Methylobacterium currus: one gene and its partner. The protein of the gene in region 1 interacts with the protein of each later gene in a pairwise test. Links are inferred from orthologs where the notes say so. Each region holds a gene or a part of one and is shown on either strand. Other genes may lie near its edges.

What was found.
Region 2: the proteins of secD (region 1) and pheT interact in binary tests that used the Escherichia coli proteins (3 or more experiments, as listed by UniProt). The link is inferred for Methylobacterium currus from one-to-one orthologs.

Annotation. Positions count from the first base shown.
Region 1 is NZ_CP028843.1:2,017,487-2,023,680, reverse strand. What follows is about bases 1,827-4,657. They hold secD (protein translocase subunit SecD), read left to right. Parts: upstream 1,827-2,353; coding sequence 2,354-3,961; downstream 3,962-4,657. Other genes in these bases: secF (protein translocase subunit SecF), read left to right, coding at 4,047-4,657; yajC (preprotein translocase subunit YajC), read left to right, coding at 1,933-2,262. In the rest of the region: DA075_RS09460 (peptidoglycan DD-metalloendopeptidase family protein), read left to right, coding at 1-609; DA075_RS09455 (ATP-binding protein), read right to left, coding at 808-1,719; more of secF, read left to right, coding at 4,658-4,994; DA075_RS09435 (Mth938-like domain-containing protein), read left to right, coding at 4,994-5,383; DA075_RS09430 (phytoene/squalene synthase family protein), read left to right, coding at 5,394-6,194. UniProt on the Escherichia coli protein: Part of the Sec protein translocase complex. Interacts with the SecYEG preprotein conducting channel. SecDF uses the proton motive force (PMF) to complete protein translocation after the ATP-dependent function of SecA.
Region 2 is NZ_CP028843.1:6,292,100-6,298,485, forward strand. The notes cover bases 2,330-5,352. They hold pheT (phenylalanine--tRNA ligase subunit beta), read right to left. Parts: upstream 5,042-5,352; coding sequence 2,618-5,041; downstream 2,330-2,617. Other genes in these bases: DA075_RS28905 (YecA family protein), read right to left, coding at 2,330-2,556; DA075_RS28915 (hypothetical protein), read right to left, coding at 5,060-5,352. In the rest of the region: DA075_RS28900 (methyl-accepting chemotaxis protein), read right to left, coding at 1-1,215; more of DA075_RS28905, read right to left, coding at 1,633-2,329; more of DA075_RS28915, read right to left, coding at 5,353-5,545; DA075_RS28920 (hypothetical protein), read right to left, coding at 5,529-5,885; pheS (phenylalanine--tRNA ligase subunit alpha), read right to left, coding at 5,909-6,386.

The DNA of each region.
Region 1 (6,194 bases):
GCCGTAGAGGTGAAGAAGGTCGAGCCGAAGAAGGCCGAGGCCAAGGTCGAGGTGAAGAAGCCGGAGCCGAAGCAGGCCGAGGCACCGAAGCCCGAGGTCAAGAAGGTCGCCGAGGTGAAGCCGGCGCCCGCGCCGAAGCCCGAGCCGGTCAAGCCGGTGAAGGTCGCGTCCCTGCCCGAGAAGGCGCCCGAGCCGGCCCCGGCTCCGGCCGTCGCCCCGGCGGCGCCCGCGCCCGATCCGCAATCCAGCTTCCGCTGGCCCGCCCGCGGCCGGGTGATCTCGGGCTACGGCTCGAGCGGCAACGAGGGCATCAACATCGCGGTGCCCGAGGGCACCCCGGTGAAGGCCGCCGAGGAGGGCACGGTCGCCTATGCCGGCAGCGACGTGAAGGGCTACGGCAAGCTCGTCCTGGTGCGCCACGCCAACGGCTACGTCTCGGCCTACGCCCATAACGGCGAGATCGACGTGCGGCCCGGCGAGAAGGTGAAGCGCGGCCAGACCATCGCGAAGTCCGGCGCATCGGGCAACGTCACCTCGCCGCAGCTCCACTTCGAGATCCGCAAGGGCGCCACCCCGGTCGATCCGGTGCCGCACCTGGCGAGCAATTGAGTGCGATGAGTTCGTGAGGGGAGGCGGGGCGCGCGAGCGTCCCGCCTTCGTCGCGTCGGTCGGGAAGGCCGTCTTCCACCCCGACGGTGGTGCAACCCGCCGTGTCATCACGGGTTCTCGGCTGCGTCGAGCCCGGCATGACGGGGCGGGTGCATGACGGGGCGGGTATCAGAATCGATCGGGGAAAATCGGACAGCGCTAATCCAGCCGCTGCCCCAGCCGCCCCGCGAGATCCTGGATATACTGGAACGCCGTACGGCCCGACCGCGCCCCGCGGGTGGTCGACCATTCCAGCGCCTCGGCCCGCAGCCGCTCCGGCTCGACCTTCAGATCGTAGCGCGCCACGTAGGCGTCGACCATCGCCAGGTACTCGTCCTGGCTGCACTTGTGGAAGCCGAGCCAGAGGCCGAACCGGTCCGAGAGCGAGACCTTCTCCTCGATCGCCTCGCCGGGATTGATCGCCGTCGAGCGCTCGTTCTCCATCATGTCGCGGGGCAGGAGGTGGCGCCGGTTCGAGGTCGCGTAGAAGATGACGTTGTCGGGCCGGCCCTCGATGCCGCCGTCGAGCGCCGCCTTCAGCGACTTGTACGAGGTGTCCTCGGCGTCGAACGACAGGTCGTCGCAGAACACCACGAAACGGTGCGGGTCGGGCCGCAGCCATCCCATCAGGGCGGGCAGGCCCTCGATGTCCTCGCGGTGGATCTCGACGAGCTTCAGCGGACGCTTAGGCCCGCCCCGACCGTCGGTCTTGGCGTTGATCTCGGCGTGCACGGCCTTGACGAGCGACGACTTGCCCATGCCGCGGGCGCCCCATAGCAGGGCGTTGTTCGCCGGCAGGCCGCGGGCGAAGCGCTCGGTGTTGTCGAACAGGATGTCGCGCATCCGGTCGATGCCGCGCAACAGCCCCATCTCGACCCGGTTGACCCGCGGCACCGGCTGGAGCCGGCCTTCCGGCTGCCACACGAAGGCGTCGGCCGCCGCGAAGTCGGGGGCGGGACGGGCCGGCGGGGCGGCGCGCTCCAGGGCCGCGGCGATGCGCAGCAGCACCGGGAGCAGGTCGGACTCGGGCAGGTCGGACGCAGGACGGGGAGGGCTGGTCGGGTCGGTCATCGCGGGTGAACGGGCTCCTTGCGCAGGGGCGGACGTGCGGCCGGCACCTCTTAATCCCAAGGCAGCGCGAACGAAAACCCGCCCGGATCGGCCGGGGATGCCCCACACCCCGCCGTTGCTTTCGGGTCGTCGGTGGCTATAGTCCGCGCGCTTTTGCAAGGCCGGCGGGGACCCGCGCGGCCCGATTTCGTCTTGTTTCGGGAGACCTCGAGAGTGATCACGCCCGCCTTCGCGCAGGGAGCCGGGGCGACCGGCGGCACGGACATCCTCGTGCAGGTCGTCCCCTTCATCCTGATCTTCGTGATCATGTACTTCCTGATCCTGCGCCCGCAGCAGCGCCGCGCCAAGGAGCACCAGGACATGGTCAAGAACGTGCGCCGCGGCGACACGGTGGTGACCACCGGCGGTATCGTCGGCCGTGTCGCCAAGGTGACCGAGGCCCCGGAGATCGAGGTCGAGATCGCCCCGAACGTGCAGGTCAAGGTGGTCCGCACCATGATCGCCGAGGTCCGGGCCAAGGGCGAGCCGGTCAAGGCCGCCTGAGCGGATCCCCGACGCGAGGGCCGGCCCTGAGCAAAACCGCCGGGGCCGCCCTATCTGACGCACACCTCAAGGACCGGTTGGAACGCCGCGGATGCTCCGTATCTCCACCACGAAGGCCGTCGCGACGCTCGCCGTGATCCTGATCGGCCTGATGCTCGCCGTGCCGAGCTTCTTCTCGGCCGAGCAGCGCAAGGGCTTCATCGCCTCGCTGCCGTCCTGGTTCCCGACCTGGATCGTGCCGACCCGCGCCATCGTGCTCGGCCTCGACCTTCAGGGCGGCTCGCAGATCGTGCTTGAGGTCGACCGCAACGACCTCGGCCGCACCATGGCGCAAGGGTTGCGCGACGACGTGCGTCAGGCCCTGCGCGAGGCCGGCGTGCAGGCCGATGGCGGCATCCAGCTGCAGCCGCGCGGCGTGCAGCTGCGCGTCAGTGACGCCGCCAACCGCGCCAAGGCGATGCCGAAGCTGCAAGGATTGTCGCAGCCCGTCACCGATGCGACCCTCGGCCAGACCGGCGCCCGCACCCTGGACGTGCGCGAGGAGCCGAACGGCCTGATCCAGCTCACCTTCACGGATGCGGGCTTCAATGCCCGGGTGCGCCGCGCGGTCGCCCAGGCGATCGAGGTGGTGCGCAAGCGTGTCGACCTCGGCGGCACCACCGAGCCGTCGATCCAGCAGCAGGGCGCCGACCGCATCCTGGTCCAGGTGCCGGGCTTGCAGGACCCGGCCCGCCTGGAGGAGCAGCTCGGCAAGACCGCCAAGCTCGAATTCCGCATGCTCGCCGACAGTGCCGCGGGCGACGTCGACATGCTGCCCTCCAAGGATGCCAACGGCCAGCGCGTGCCGGTGGAGCGCCGGGTGATGGCCGACGGCGCCGACCTCACCGATGCTCAGCCGGGATTCGATCAGAAGTCGAACGAGCCGATCGTCAACTTCAAGTTCAACCTGCGCGGCGCCCAGAAGTTCGGCCAGGCGACGAGCGAGAATGTCGGCCGCGCCATGGCGATCGTCCTCGACAACGAGGTCGTGTCGGCGCCCCGCATCCTGCAGCCGATCACCGGCGGCCAGGGCCAGATCTCGGGCCGGTTCACGGTGCAGCAGGCCAACGACCTCTCGGTGCTGCTGCGCGCCGGCGCCCTGCCGGCCAAGCTGACCGTGATCGAGCGCCGCACCGTCGGCCCGGGCCTCGGCCGCGACTCGATCGAGGCCGGCAAGACCGCCACCATCGTGGCCACGATCCTCGTCGTGGTGCTGATGTTCGCGGCTTATGGGGTGTTCGGCCTCTTCGCCAACATCGCGCTCCTCGTCCATGTCGGCCTGATCCTCGGCCTGATGTCGGTCCTGGAAGCCACCATGACGCTCCCGGGCATCGCCGGCATCGTGCTCACCATCGGCACCGCGGTCGATTCCAACGTGCTGATCTACGAGCGCGTGCGCGAGGAGGTGCGGGCCGGCCGCTCGATCCCCTCGGCTCTCCAGGCCGGCTTCGACCGCGCCTTCGCGACCATCGTGGATTCCAATTCCACCATGGCCATCGCCGCGGTGATCCTGTTCTTCCTTGGCTCGGGGCCGGTCCGCGGCTTCGCGGTGGTGTTCATCCTCGGCATCATGACTACGGTCATCACCGCCGTGACCCTGACCCGGATGATGATCGCCCTGTGGTACCAGCGCCTGCGGCCCAAGACCCTGCCGATCTGACCGGCTTTCCGCGGCCGGCCCTGAGGCCGTCCGCATCCGCGCTGCGCCCGATCGGGTGCGCCGACACACCTTTTCGAGACCGACGATGCGCCTCCTCCGCCTCTGGCCCGACGAATCCCATTTCGACTTCATGCGCCTGCGGCGCCTCAGCTTCCCGCTCTCGGCGTTCATCTCGGTCGCCACGGTGGTGCTGTTCCTGCAGATCGGGCTCAATTTCGGCATCGATTTCAAGGGCGGCACCCTGGTCGAGCTGCGGCCGAAGCCGGGCGTGACGTCGGATGTCGGCTCGGTGCGCCACACCGCCAACGAGTTCGGCTTCGGCGAGACCGAGGTGCAGGAGCTCGGCCAGGGCTCGATCTCGGTGCGCTTCCCGCTTCAGGCCGGCGGCGAGACCGGCCAGACCCTGGTGATGCAGAAGGCTCACGCCGCCTTCGACAAGGATTACGCCTTCGACCGCGTCGAGACCGTCGGCCCCCGCGTCTCGGGCGAGCTGGTCCAGTCGGGCACGATCGGCGTCGTTTTGTCGGTCGTGGCGGTGCTGCTCTACCTGTGGTTCCGGTTCGAGCGCGAACTGGCGCTGGGCGCCATCGTCGGCACCCTGCACGACATCGTCATCACGGTCGGATTGTTCGTGATCACCCGGATCGAGTTCAACATGACCTCGATCGCCGCGATCCTCACCATCGTGGGCTACTCGCTGAACGAGACGGTGGTGGTGTTCGACCGCACCCGCGAGCTGATGCGGCGCTACAAGACCATGCCGACCGAGCAATTGCTCAACCTGTCGATCAACTCGACCATGTCGCGCACGGTGATGACCGCGATGTCAACCGCCCTGTCGCTGCTGGCCCTGGTGCTGTTCGGCGGCGAGGCGATCAAGGGCTTCTCGGTGGTGATGCTGGCCGGCGTGGTGATCTGCACCTATTCGGCGATCTTCGTCTCGACCCCGTTCCTGATCTATATCGGGCTGCAGGCCGGCGGGACCCGTTCGCAGGCCCGCGACACCTCCACCCTGCCGCAGGCGGCCGAGTAGTGGCGCCTCCCGAACGCCAGCACGACGGCTTCGTCCCGGGCCGTCACCCGATCGACGCCTATGGCGGCGGGGGGTTTCGCTTCGCCGAGATGTCGCATCGCGGCTCGATCCTGGCGCTGCCCTCCGGCGTGCACGCCTGGGACGTGACCGAGCCGGCCGGGATCACGCCCGAGAGCCTGGGATCCCTTGTGGCCGAGGCCGGAGAGATCGACCTTCTCCTCCTCGGCACGGGGCTTGAGATCGTGTTCGTGCCCGATTCCTTGCGCCGGTTCCTGAAGGACTCCGGCATCGGCCTCGACGTGATGCAGACCGGCGCCGCGGCCCGGACCTACAACATCCTGATGGCCGAGAACCGCAAGGTCGCGGCCGCCCTGATCGCGGTGTCGTGAGCCGGATCCGATGAGCCAGCCCGAGACGCGGGATCCGGCCTGGGCCTACGCCCATTGCGAGGCCCTGGTGCGCGAGGGCGACCCGGACCGCTGGTATGCCAGCCTCTACGCTCCGGCGGAGACACGCCCGCATCTCCTCGCGCTCGCCGCCTTCAGCCTGGAGGTGGCGCGGGTGCGCGACGCCGTGTCGAGCCCGATGCCCGGCGAATTGCGCCTGCAATGGTGGCGCGACGCGCTCCAGGGCGAGGCGCGGGGCGACGTGCGGGCGCACCCGGTCGCCGCCGCCCTCGACGACACCCTGGTCAAGGCGCGCCTGCCGCGCCAGCCCCTCGTCGACCTGATCGACGCGCGGGTGTTCGACCTCTACGACGACCCGATGCCCTCGACCCGCGACCTCGAAGGCTATTGCGGCGAGACCGCCTCCTGCCTGATCCGCCTCGGCAGCCTGATCCTGGCGAAGGGCTCCGAGCCCGGCGGCGCCGCGGCCGCGGGCCATGCCGGCGTCGCCTACGCGGTGACGGGCCTGCTGCGGGCGCTGCCCTGGCACGCGCGGCGCGGCCAGGTCTACCTGCCGGCCGACATGCTCAAGGCTCACGGCGTCACCCGCGAGGACATCGTCGCCGGGCGCGGCGGCCCGGGGCTGCTCGGCGCCTGCGCCGACCTGCGTGCGCTGGTGCGCCGCCATCTCGCGGCCTACGCGGCCGAGCGGGCGACCATCGCGACCGTGGCCGCCCCGGCCTTCCTGCCGGTCGCCCTCGTCGAGGGTTATCTCTCGCAGATGGAGCGGCCGGGCTACGACCCGCTCGCCAGC
Region 2 (6,386 bases), 4.3 Mb from region 1 along the record:
GGCCGAGGTGACGATCTCGAGCGAGCCGGCGACCCGCTGCTGGAAGGCGCTGATCAGCGCGTCGACCCGGTCGGCACGGCGCTGGCGGGCGGAGGCTTGTGCGGCCTGGTCGGCCTCCAGCGCGAGGCGCGCCACCGCGTTCTGGCGAAACACCTCCACGGCACGGGCCATCTCGCCCATCTCGTCGGTCGCATCCTGCGAGGGGACCTCGATGGCGGTCTCACCCGCGGCCAGGCGGCTCATCGCCCGGGTCATGCCGGAGATCGGCCGGGTGATGCTGCGCCCGATCAGCACCGCCGACGCGGCGCTGATCGCCAGGATCAGCGCCAGCAGCGCCACCTGCACCTGCTTCGTCGAGGCCATCGTGTCGCTGCTGCGGGTGGCGATGTCCTGGAGCACGGCATCCAGTTTGGTGCGGGCCTGCGTACCGGCAGCGGCGAGCGCCTCCGCCTTGGGCTTCAGGCCCTGCTCGTACAGGGCTTCGCTCTCGAGCATCGCGGAGGCCGCCGCCGTGATGTGCCGGTTGAGGCGATGCAGCGCCTCCTCGACGGTGGCGAGATCCCGTCGCTGCGCCGGCGTCAGGTTCAACGCCTTCAGCTTTCCGACCGAGGCCTCGGCGGTGGTGAAGGTCGCGGCCGAGAGCGCGCGGGTCTTCGGGTCGGTGGTCGCCAGGAAGCGCCAGTTCATGACGCGAAACAGCAGCAGGGTCCGCTCGATCTCCACCGCCTGGTCGAGGATCGCGTCGTCGCCGCCGGACCGGAGCTGGGCGACGAGCACGCCCGAGGCCTTGGTCAGGTCGTCGCCCGCAGTGTAGACGCCGGCCTTGTTCTCACGGATCTGCGTGCCCAGCGCGACCAGCTTGGGGAGTTCCGCTTCCAAGCCGTTCGACTGGTCGCGCAGGCCGGCATAGAGCGCGCGCCGCTCGTCCGACAGGGCCCGCGCGGCGAGCCCGTCGGCGAGCTGCGTCATCTCGGACAGGCTGGACTGCATCCCGGCGGCCCCGTCCGCGTTCGGCGTCATCCGGTACGTCAGGCTCTGCGCCAGGAAGTGGTCGGTCAGGCCGTTCAGCGTGTAGAGCTCGCGGGCCGCCCGCTCGAGCTGCGCCTTGGTGTCGAACATCCCGTCGAGGCTGCCGGTCTGCCGATAGGCGAAACCGCCCATCACGGCCGCGAGGATCGCCAGAAGCGTGAAGCCGCCGTACAAGCGTGCACGCATTTGGATGCGCATCGGATCGTTCACCCGCCAGAAAAGAGATGGCGTTAACGCTGCGGCAGATTTCAGAAAATTCCGTAAAATTTTTCGATTTTTTTGCCCATGAAAGTTTTTTCTTCCATTGATGCCCTTACAAGACAAGGCTGGAATTTTGTCAGCAATATCAAAACGAGCTGCCGTCGCGCCAAAATGAACGAATGAATCACATGGCATTCATTTTGAATTCCGGCAATCGCCCCTGTCTTTATTTGTCGCTTTCTGCGTCAAGCTTTGCCCGCACAGCCGCGAGGATTCGGCCCCTGCAGCCGCGTCGGCTCGACGGTCCGGATGGGGAATGTCCACGGGAAGTACATCCACGTAAGTCAGGGCGCCGGACCTGCCGGGACATCGCGCCCTCAGGCTCGGTCCAGCGCTCTGCCCTCAGCGTGCCGGCGGCAGCGGCGGCAGGGCCGCGAAGCCTTGCTCGACCTTGTCGAGGCAGCACTTCTTGAATTTCTTGCCGCTGCCGCACGGGCACGGATCGTTGCGACCCACGTCGCGGTAGGGGTTGCGCTCGGGGATCGGGAAGCCGTCCTCGTCGAGGTCGGGCAGGTGGTCGTAGGCGCCCTCGCGGGTGTGGTCGAGCGCCCCGACCAGGTCGTCGAGGTAATCGATCAGCAGGTCGTCGAAACGGTCGCGGCTCTTCGGCCGCAGGCGCGCCTCCTTGAGGGTGTCCTGCACCGTGCCCCAGTCGACGACGCTGCCGGCATTGCGGCCGTCCTTGCGCGCCGCCTTGAGGCGGGGAACGAGGTCGTCGAAGCCGAGAAGCGAGATCGCGTCCTCCCAGCCCTGCCAGACCTCCTCCGCGTCGGAGGCGCACAGGCGCTCGTCGTCGAACCGGACCAGGAACGCCTTCACCGCCTCGCGGTCGATGCGCCCGTCGGCGGTCAGCAGCGCGAGGGCGTGGAAGAGCTGCATCCGCGCGAGGCCGGCCGGGACCTCGCCGGCGATGGCGGCGAGCAGCCGGTCGGCATCGCCGTCGAAGCTGCCGGCGACGAGGGCCGCGAGGGTGTTCGGGTAATCTTCCCCGAGCGCGGCCGAGACCGCCCCCTCGTCGCGGCGCAGGAGGCGCATCAGGGCCGCGTGGATCCGGGTGTCGCGGGAAGAGGCCAGGACGTGGATGCCCCAGAAGAGCAGGCTCCGCTCGGGCTCGGTCAGCGCCTCGGGATCACCGTCGGCGGCACGGTCGAGGACGGCGAGGACCGGCTCGGCGATCGTCTCCGGCGCCGCCCGCGCCCGCTCCAGGGCCGCCTCCGGCAGATAGGTCGCCCCCGACAGCTCCCGGACCAGATCGGTCTCCGCCATGTCCGCCTTCCCCTCGCCGTTTCCGCCGGCGGCGCCCACCGCGCCGCCGGCCCGTCCGGGATCAGCCCCGCAGGGTCGCGCCGGTCTTGCGCGTCACCTCGGCGACGATCTTCTGGCTCACCGCCTCGATCTCGGCATCGGTGAGGGTGCGGTCGGTCGGCTGGAGCCGCAAGGCCACGGCGACGGACTTCTGGTCCTCGCCGATGCCGGCGCCCTCGTAGACGTCGAACACCTCGATGCCGGCGACGAGGGTGCGCTCGGCGCCTTGAGCCGCCTTCAGGATGTCGCCCGCCGCCACGCTGCGGGAGACCACGAAGGCGAAATCGCGGGTGAGCGGCTGGAAGTCGGGCAGGCTCGCCGCCGGCTTCATCTTGGTCGGCCGGTGCTTCGGGAGCGGCAGGGCGTCGAGGGTGATCTCGCAGACCACCACCGGGCCCTTGATGTCGAGGGCCTTCAGCACCCGCGGGTGCAGCTCGCCGAAGAATCCGACCTGGTTGCGCGGCCCGAACTGGAGCGTGCCGGAGCGGCCGGGATGCAGCCAGTCCGGCCCGCCGGCCACGACCTGGAGGCCGCCGGTCGGCACCCCGAGGGAGGTCAGGAGCGCCAGCGCGTCGGCCTTGGCCTCGAAGGCGTCGACGGGCCGGGCCGGGCCGTCCCAGTGCCGGCCGGCGCCGCCATGGCGGGCGGTGCCGCGGCGGAGCGCCGTCGCCTTGGTGGTCTGGCCCTCGGGCTGGTCGGAGGCGAAACACTGCCCGACCTCGAACAGCGCGACGTCGCCGTAGCCGCGGTCGGCGTTGCGCTGCGCGGCGCGGGCGAGGCCCGGCACCAGGCTCGGGCGCATGTCCGAGAGGTCGGCGGCGATCGGGTTGGCGAGCGCCAGCTCCGGCTTGCCGCCGCCGAACAGGGTCGCATCGCCATGGGCGATGAACGACCAGGTCACCGCCTCGACGAGGCCGCGGGCGGCGAATTCGCGCTTGGCCTGCCGGGTGCGCTTCTGCATCACGGTCAGGACCGGGCGGATGACGGTCGCTTCGATCCGCGGCAGGGGCTTCGGCTCGATCCGGTCGAGGCCGGCGATGCGGACGATCTCCTCAACGAGGTCGGCCTTGCCCTCGACGTCGGGGCGCCAGGACGGGGACAGCACTTTGGCCCGGTCGCCCGATCCGGCGACGTGGAAGCCGAGAGATTCCAGCATCACCTTCATCTCCGGCCGCGGCAGGTCGAGGCCCGACAGCCGGCGCACCTCGGTCCAGGGGAAGTCGATGATGCGGTCGGTGTCCGGCACCTCGCCCGACACGGTCGCCTCGCTCGGGCTGCCGCCGCAGAGGTCGAGCACCAGCTTGGTCGCGAGATCCAGGCCCGGCAGGGCGAAGGCCGGATCGACCCCGCGCTCGAAGCGGTAGCGGGCATCCGTCACGATGCCGAGGCGCCGGCCGGTGCGGGCGATGGCGAGCGGGTCCCACAGGGCCGATTCGATCAGCACGTCGGTCGTGCCCTCGTCGCAGCCGGAATGCTCCCCACCCATGATGCCGGCGATCGACTCGATTCCGGCCTCGTCGGCGATGACGATCGCGCCGTCGTCGAGCCGGTAGGTGCGCCCATCGAGGGCGACGATCTCCTCCCCGTCGCGGGCGCGGCGGACCGTGAGGTCGCCCTTCACCTTGGCGGCGTCGAAGACGTGGAGCGGCCGGCCGCGGTCGAAGGTGACGTAGTTGGTGATGTCGACCAGCGCATTGATCGGCCGCAGGCCGATGGCGGTGAGGCGTCGGCGCATCCACTCGGGCGAGGGCCCGTTCTTGACGCCGCGCACCAGCCGCAAGCCGAAGAGCGGGCAGAGATGCGCGTCGTCCGCGCCGAAGTCGCGCGTGACGGTGACCGGGCAGGGCCCCTCCCCCCGCACCGGCGCGAGATGCTCGCGCCGCAGGGTGCCGATGCCGGCGGCCGCGAGGTCGCGGGCGATGCCGTGGATGCCGGTGCAATCGGGCCGGTTCGGCGTCAGGTTGATCTCGATCACCGGGTCGTCGAGGCCGGCGAAGGCCGCAAAGGGCTGGCCGACCGGGGCGTCCTGGGGCAAGTCGAGGATGCCGTCATGGTCGTCGGACAGGCCGAGCTCGGCGCCCGAGCACAGCATGCCGCGGCTCTCGACCCCGCGGATCACCCCGACCGACAGGGTGATGTTCTTGCCCGGCACGTAGGTGCCGGGAGGCGCGAACACAGTTCTCATGCCGGCCCGCGCGTTCGGCGCGCCGCAGACCACCTGCACGGGCGCGCCCTCGCCGGTCTCGACGGTGCAGACCCGCAGGCGGTCGGCGTTGGGGTGCTGCTCGGCGGTGAGCACGGCGGCGATGCGGTAGGCCGAGAGATCCGCGGCCTTGTCCTCGACGCGCTCCACCTCCAGCCCGATGCGGGTCAGGGTCTCGACGATCAGGTCGAGGGAAGCGTCGGTGTCGAGATGGTCCTTGAGCCAGGCGAGGGTGAATTTCATGGGGCTAAACCTCTCGGCTCAGGCGAGCCGGGTCTTCGTGATGAGGAGGACGTCCAGGCGTCGGCACTGGTCGTCGTCGAGGGATTCGAGGTCGCAGACGGCCTGCTTCGCGCGGGCGACGACGTTGCGGGTCGCGTCGCGGTGGATGTTCAGGCTAGGGGGGCTGTAATCCGCCTGATGCCGGCGGTCCTGCAGGCAGGCGAAGGCCGCACCGATCTCGACGACGATCGGGCCGAGTTCGGCCGCTTCGCGCCCGGCCAGGCGCTTGCGGATCTGGCCGTGGTCGAGGAGCCGGTAGACCGGCTCCGTCAGCGCTGCGTCGCGCCGCCAGAGACCGAGTGCCCGGGTACAGACGAAGCAGAGCCCGTGGAACACGGCGTCGCAGGCACGGCTGACGGCGCGCCGCATCGCCGCCTTCCGCAGGTTGCGGCGCCCGCCCTGTTCGGCGAGCATGTCGGCAACCACCAGGAGGTCGTGGACGAGGGCATTACCGAGGCGTGGCATAAGCATCCTCTTCCACGTCCCTATCGTCCTCGTCGTCGCCCAAGCTCTTGTCGCCCAAGCTCCTGTCGCCCAAGCTCTCGTCGTCGGGGTCATCGAGATCGAGATAGGGAAAGCGCTCCTCCCCCTTCTCGCGCAGAGGCAGCCAGAGCGCCGCGTTGGCGACGTTGGACTCCTTGCCCCCGGTCACGCCCGAACCCGCCTTCATGGGGGCGACGACGAACAGCGACGGCTCGTCGGGCTGGTTGTAGCCCGGGCGCACCTCGACCCGCTCGCAGCCGGACTCGGCGAGATGCCGGGTCAGGATCTCGTCGGCGATCGTCGTGATCTCGTCCACGGTCATGGTGCGCCTCGCGGAAGCGTCTCTCAGCCAGTCAGGCCGCCGACCAGGCTCGGGATGTCGAGGGGCCGGAAGCCGTAATGCTCGAGCCAGCGCACGTCGGCCTCGAAGAACGGGCGCAGGTCCGGCATGCCGTATTTGAGCATCGCGATCCGGTCGATGCCCATCCCCCAGGCGAAGCCCTGCACACTGTCAGGGTCGAGACCGCAGTTCCGCAGCACGTTCGGATGGACCATGCCGCAGCCGAGGATCTCGAGCCAGTCGTCGCCCTCGCCGAAGCGGATCTCGCCCCCTTTGCGCGAGCACTGGATGTCGACCTCGGCCGAGGGCTCGGTGAAGGGGAAGAACGACGGCCGGAAGCGCATCTTGACGCTGTCGACCTCGAAGAATGCCTTGCAGAATTCCTCCAGGATCCACTTCAGGTGGCTGATGTTCGCCTGGCGGTCGATCACCAGGCCCTCGACCTGGTGGAACATCGGGGTGTGGGTCTGGTCGGAATCGTGC